Regions from separate parts of the Rhodoferax sp. EU05-FHT12H12 genome, predicted to be linked through region 3. Evidence: predicted binding sites of a transcription regulator. Region 3 holds the regulator's gene; each other region holds the start of a gene.
The links. The regulator LexA, encoded in region 3, represses DNA repair genes until DNA is damaged. The targets are predictions, from matches to a motif close to ACTGTATNNNNATACAGT.
Positions count from the first base shown of each region.

Region 1: a site for LexA is predicted at 1,387-1,404, ahead of AC3WS7_RS09625 (ATP-dependent helicase). Genes of this name have one in related genera too.
Region 2: a site for LexA is predicted at 1,226-1,243, ahead of AC3WS7_RS08330 (error-prone DNA polymerase). Genes of this name have one in related genera too.

Region 1 covers NZ_JBYTDI010000003.1:34,150-36,398, forward strand. The annotation lists gene AC3WS7_RS09625 (ATP-dependent helicase) at 1-1,322, opposite strand, end outside; gene AC3WS7_RS09630 (dioxygenase family protein) at 1,467-2,249, shown strand, end outside.
Region 2 covers NZ_JBYTDI010000002.1:739,024-741,272, reverse strand. The annotation lists gene AC3WS7_RS08330 (error-prone DNA polymerase) at 1-1,182, opposite strand, end outside; gene AC3WS7_RS08325 (YlcI/YnfO family protein) at 1,286-1,855, shown strand; gene AC3WS7_RS08320 (PEPxxWA-CTERM sorting domain-containing protein) at 2,022-2,249, shown strand, end outside.
Region 3 covers NZ_JBYTDI010000001.1:765,190-767,438, reverse strand. The annotation lists gene AC3WS7_RS03550 (D-2-hydroxyacid dehydrogenase family protein) at 1-132, opposite strand, end outside; gene AC3WS7_RS03545 (hypothetical protein) at 199-525, opposite strand; gene lexA (transcriptional repressor LexA) at 547-1,221, opposite strand; gene AC3WS7_RS03535 (asparaginase) at 1,336-2,249, shown strand, end outside.

The DNA.
Region 1 (2,249 bases), on a different contig from region 3:
AGCGCCTCAAACAGACTCAGCTTGTACTGGCTGGCGTACACGCCCAGCGTGCCCAGTGTGGTGTGGCCAATGCCACGCTTGGGCGTGGTCACCGCGCGCAGAAACGCCGGGTCGTCATCGTTGTTGCTCCACAGGCGAAACCAGGCGCACAGGTCGCGGATCTCGGCGCGGTCAAAAAAGCTCTGCCCACCCGACACCTTGTAGGGGATGCCGGCCCGGCGCAGCGCTTTTTCGAACGGCTTGGCTTGGTGGTTGGCACGGTACAGCACGGCAAAGTCGCGGAACTCCTTGTACTGCTTGCCCTGCATGTCCGCCAAGCCTTCGGCACGCAGGCTCTGGATACGGGCCACGGCGCGTTCGGCCTCGTGTTCTTCGTTGTCGGCGTCCACCACACGCACCGGTTCGCCCTCGCCCAGCTCGCTGAACAGCGTCTTGGGAAACAGCTTGGGGTTGGGGCCGATCACGTTGTTGGCCGCGCGCAGGATGGCACTGGTGGAGCGGTAGTTTTGCTCCAGCTTGATGACCTTGAGCGTGGGGAAGTCCACCGGCAGCTTTTTCAGGTTGTCCAGCGTGGCGCCGCGCCAGCCATAGATGGACTGGTCATCGTCACCCACCGCGGTGAAGCGTGCCTTCTCGCCCACCAGCAGCTTCAAGACTTCGTACTGCGTGGCGTTGGTGTCCTGGTACTCGTCCACCAGCACATGGCCCAGCTTGGCCTGCCAGCGTTCGCGCACCTCGGGGTAGTCGCGCAGCAGTTTCAGGGGCAGGCTGATCAGGTCGTCAAAGTCCACGCTCTGGTAGGCCGTCAGTCGCTCTTCGTAGCGGCCCATCACCGTGGCGATGATGCGTTCGTTGTCGTCCGCCGCCTGCGCCAGAGCTTCGGTGGATGTGAGCCCTGCGCTTTTCCAGGCGCTGATGGTCCACTGCCACTGGCGCGCCGTGGCCGCATCCACCGTGCCACCCGCATCTTTCAGGATGCTGGTCACATCGTCGCTGTCCAGAATGCTGAACTGGGGCTTGAGCCCCAGCACCGCGCCGTCTTCGCGCAGCATGCGCACGCCCAAGGCGTGGAAGGTACACACCAGCACGTCTTTGGCGGGGCGGCCAATCAGCTGCTTGGCGCGCTCGCGCATTTCGGCGGCAGCCTTGTTGGTGAAGGTGATGGCGGCAATGCGGTTGGCCGGCAGGCCCATCTGGATCAGGCGCCCGATCTTGTGCGTGATCACCCGCGTTTTGCCCGAACCCGCCCCGGCCAGCACCAGGCAGGGGCCGTGCAGGTAATTGACCGCTTCTTGTTGGGCGGGGTTCATGTTAGCGGCCATTGGTACGCGTGTTCTGTATGCAAAAGCTGCTCATGATAGTGGGTTGCACCACTGCCGATTTTTTGCTGTGTATTTACACGGGCCTGCCTAATTTCTCCTGGATTGGTTGTCATATTGGAGGCTATGTTTCACAGAAAGTGATTTATGGCGCTTGAAGCACATTCCTTAGATGGGCAACTTTTTCAAGATATGAGAGTGCTGGCTGAAAACATGGCAAGTCGTCGGCAGGCTTTGCGCTGGCTGGGTACGGGCGTTGTGGCGCCGCTGGCCTTGACTGCATGCGGCGGCGAGAGTAGTACATCCGGCAGCGCTTGCGCTGTCATACCGTCGGAAACCAATGGGCCCTACCCTGGAGATGGAACAAACTCCTTGAATGGAACTCTGGTAAACGCGTTGCTGCTGTCGGGCATCGTGCGCAGCGACATCACCAGCACTATCGGATCCAGCACGGTTGCAGCAGGCATCTCCTTGCACGTAACCTTAACTTTGGTGAATACCCAGGCAAGCTGTGCACCGCTGGCGGGTTATGCCATTTATCTGTGGCATTGCGATCAGGATGGGTTGTACTCCATGTATTCCGCAGGGGTTACTGGCGAAAACTATTTGCGTGGTGTGCAGGTAACCGACAGCAGTGGCAGCGTCACCTTTCAGACCGTTTTTCCGGGGTGTTATTCAGGACGCATGCCGCACATGCATTTTGAGGTGTACGCCAGCGAGACGTTGGCGACATCTACGCCTGCCGGTGACGGCATCAAGACATCGCAGATCGCATTCCCTATTGCCACGTGCAATGCGGTGTATGCCACTTCGGGTTACAGCGCCAGCGTCTCGAATTTGGCCGCGATGTCGTTTGCAACCGACAATGTTTTCAGCGATGGATACGCCAGTCAGTTGGCTGCTATGACGGGGGATGTCGGTAGTGGCTAT
Region 2 (2,249 bases), on a different contig from region 3:
CTGGATCACCTCCTCGCGGCGCTGGTGCTCAAAGTCCACGTCAATGTCGGGCGGCTCGTTGCGTTCGCGGCTGATGAAACGCTCGAACAGCAGCGAGGTCTCATGCGGGTTGGCCTCGGTGATGTGCAGGCAGTAGCAGACCACCGAATTGGCCGCCGAGCCCCGCCCCTGGCACAGGATGTGTTCGCGCCGCGCAAAGCGCACGATGTCGTGCACCGTGAGGAAATACATCTCAAAGCGCAACTCCACGATCAGCGCCATCTCATGCTCCACGCGCGCACGGATGTCCTGCGGCACGCCCGCCGGGTAGCGCTCACTAGCCCCCTCTTCCACATAATGGCGCAGGGTCTGCGCCGCCGTCTGGCCGGGCAGCACGGCCTCCAGCGGGTAGTGGTAGCGCAGCTCGTCCAGGCTGAAGGTGCAGCGCTGCGCTACGGTCAGCGTGTTCGCCAGCCAGTCCGGCGGGAACAGCGCCGCCAGCCGCGCCCGCGAGCGCAGGTGACCTTCTGCATTGGCCTGCAGCGCAAAGCCACAGGCCGACACGGGCTGGCCCAGGCGCACGGCGGTCAGCACATCGTGCAGCGGCTTGCGCGAACGTACATGCATATACACCTGGCCTGTGGCCAGCACCGGCAAGCCGCTCAGGGCCGAGAGCTGCTGCACCCGCACGCGCTGCAGCGCATCCCCCACCACCAGCCCGGCACTGGCCATCAGCCAACAATTGGGGCCAAATAGGCCTCTAGCCCCTATGGATATTGCGCAAGCAGCTTCCATATTGATAGCAAAATGAAACTGCAGCAGCACCTCACAATCCTGCAGTGCAGCCCAGTTCGCCTCGTGCCAGGCCGCACGGTATTCGCCCTTGGGGGCCGCCATGCGCGCGGCGGTGATGAACTCACACAGCTGACCCCAGCCCGCCAAGTTATGCGGCAAGGCCACCAGCGTGAAGTGGCCTCCGTCAGGTAGCGCCACCACAAACTCGGCCCCTGGCAACAGGGGCAGTCCCAGACGCTTGGCCTCCACGTGCGCACGCACCACCCCCGCTACCGAACATTCATCCGTCACGGCCAGCGCATGGTAGTCCAGTGCATGGGCGCGCTGCACCAGCTCTTCGGGCTGGGAGGCACCGCGCTGGAAGCTGAAAGAGGAAAGGCAGTGCAGTTCAGCGTAATCTGGAGGCATGGTGGCGCACTCCCGTCATCAGGGTCTGGAATTATGGCAAATAACTGGTTATATATACAGTTTTATGGCCATAAAAACACTAACATTCCCTTACACTTCGCCCATGCAACTGCCTTCGCTGCCCGCCATTCCCATCACGGCTGCCCTGCGTGCGGACATTGAGTCCCTGCTCGGCACCGAGGAGTCCCTGTCCGAGTTCGTGCTCACCGCCGTACTGGAGGGCCTGGAGCGCCGCCGCCATGCCGCCGCCCAGCGCGCCGACACCACCCACCGCCTCCCCGCCCCCCACAGCAGCCCCTTGCGTGTGCTGGTGGTGGACGACGACGATTTCAGCCACACCGTGCTGCGCGAAATGCTGCTGAGCCTGGGCGTAGCCGAGGTGCACACGGCGCGCGATGGCAGCACCGGCGCCGAGGTACTGGCCCAGATGCCACATGCCCCGGATTTTTTGATTTGCGACATGGTGATGCCACACACCGATGGCCTCGATTTCCTGGGCCACCTGGCCAAGGTGCAATACCGCGGCGGCGTGATCCTGCTCAGCGGCGGCGACAGCCTGATGCTGTCGATTGCCGCCGAAGTGGCGGTGTCCGACGGCCTGCGCGTGCTGGGCTCGTTTGCCAAGCCGCTACAGCGCGACGACCTGGCCGACGTATTGGGTCTGACGCCTTAGGCCCCCCCTGAAAATGGGGGCCATTTCTGTGACTTTTTCCACACCCGGCGGGCTCTGCCACAGCCTCCAGCCCCGGGTTTAGTCCGTTCGGACTATTTACACTCGCCCGCCCGCCATCAACAATCTGGCCAAGATTTGGTATTGGCTAATTAAGGGAAGAAACAAGATGAACCGCAAGAACCTGGGCCGTGTCGCCCGCATCGCTCTGGCCGCAGCAGCCTTGACAGGTGCCCAGTTTGCAGCAGCTGAAGTGGTCGCCGGGGATGCCATCAAGCTGAGCACCAGCCCCAAAGGTACCTTGGCTGGCGCTTTTTCAGCCATAGAAGTCAGCAGCGTGAATGGCTCCAGCCTGTCGGGTGAAAATTCGTTCTACACCTTCTGCCTGGAAAAATTC
Region 3 (2,249 bases):
GAGCCGGATGGACAATTGACCCATGCCTTTGACGGTATTGGTGTACACCTTGGCCGGGAAGGCATCCAGCTTGGCGGAGCATTGCAGCTTGCGCACGGCATCCTGATAGTCATCCAGAATCACAATATTCATGCCTGCCATTGTGCCTTGGGATGCTGGCTGCCCGGGCGGGCGCAGGGCAAATTTGCCCTGCTTTTGTTACGCAGTTTCGCAGGCAGCCAGACGGTCCAGCTCGGCGCAGACGTCGGCCATGCGCCCCGAGATGACCATGCGACCGACCTCGGAGCGGGATTGTCCGCTTTCCAGGACGCGAACCACCCGCAAGGGCTTGGATTTACAGGAATTTTGGCCTCTAGCCCCCGTGGAATCTGCGCGCATAGCTATCAAATGAGGAGCATTGCAATGCTCGGTAGATCGGGCTGAGGCGTAGCGGGGGGCACGCTGGGGCGGACTCGGCAGCAGCCATGTCAGCAGTAGTCGCAAGGGGGCCAGAAAGTCGGGTTTCATCACGAGGGCGGTATTCATGGTGGGTGCTTTCTGTCTGCGTTACATCAACATGGTGTTACGAATCAGGCCTACGGCCAGGCCTTCGATTTCGAAAGGTTCACCGGGCTCAACCACGATGGTCTGGTAGTCGGGGTTTTCGGGGTGCAGCTCGATCAGGTGCTTGTTGCGGCGAAAGCGCTTGACGGTGACTTCTTCACCCAGGCGGGCGACGACGATCTGGCCGTTTTTGGCATCTTTGGTGGCTTGTACGGCCAGCAGGTCGCCGTCCATGATGCCGGCGTCGCGCATGGACATGCCGCGCACCTTGAGCAGGTAGTCGGGCTGGCGCTGAAACAGGCTGTTTTCGACGTAGTAGGTTTGGTCCACATGCTCTTGGGCCAGGATGGGCGAACCGGCGGCCACACGGCCAATCAGGGGCAAGGCCAATTGGGCCAGGCCTGGCAAGGGCAGGGCGAACTGTTTCATGCGCGACTCTTGCATGGAGCGCAGCACCTCGCCCTTGAGACGGATGCCGCGGGAAGTGCCACTGACCAGTTCGATCACGCCTTTGCGGGCCAAGGCCTGCAAATGCTCTTCGGCTGCGTTGGCGGACTTGAAGCCCAGCTCGGTGGCGATTTCCGCCCGGGTGGGGGGGGCGCCGGTGCGCGCAATGGCGCCCTGGATCAGATCCAGAATTTGCTGTTGGCGGGCGGTGAGTTTGGGACTTTCAAGCATACTGACTCCTTCGTGGTGGGTCGGCGCTGGCTGTGTGTCTGTACACACTGTTTTCTCATCCAGTAACTGTATTTTTAACCAGTTTTTTGATTAATGCAAGTGGGGCAGTGATATATGGGTAAAAAAGTGGTGGTTTTGGGCACGGGCGGCACGATTGCAGGCCGATCGGAACGGGGATCGGACAATGTGGGCTACAAGGCCGGGCAGGTGGGCGTGCAGTCATTGCTGCAGGATATTGCCCCGCTGCAAGCTGCGCTGCAGGGCCGCACGCTGGTGGCCGAGCAGGTGGCGCAGGTGGACAGCAAGGACATGGGCTTTGCCGTGTGGGCGGTGTTGGCGCAGCGTTGCGCCCAGCACCTGCAGGACGCCGAGGTGGATGCCGTGCTGATCACCCATGGCACTGACACGCTGGAAGAAACCGCTTTCTTCCTGGAGCAAGTGCTGCCGCCAGCGCTATTGCAGGCCAAGCCTTTGGTGCTGACCTGTGCCATGCGCCCGGCGTCAGCGCTGACGCCTGATGGTCCGCAAAACGTGCTGGACGCAGTGGCTGTGGCGCTGGATGGCACGGCGCGGGGGGTGCTGGTCGTGTGCGCGGGCGCTGTGCACAGCGCCCGCTTGGTGCAGAAGTGCCATACCTACCGCGTGGACGCGTTTGACTCGGGGGATGCCGGGCCGCTGGCTGTGGTGGAGGAGGGGCGGGTGCGTTGGTTTGGCGTGTCAGCCTCCACAACCCCGTCGCATGCGGTGGACTTGCAGGCCTGGGCCAAGGTGGCTTGGCCGCGGGTGGAGATTGTGATGAATTACGTGGGGGCGTCGGGGGCCATGGTGCGCAGCCTGGCCCGGCCGGACGACACCGTTGCACCATTGCGCGGCCTGGTGGTGGCCGGAACCGGCAATGGCACGCTGCATGTGGACCTGGAGGCCGCTTTGCTGGAAGTACAGGCGCAGGGTGTGCAGGTGGTACGCGCTAGCCGCTGCGCGCGTGGCCAGGTGGTGCAGGGCGAGGCGACTGCCGCTCTGCCGCATTC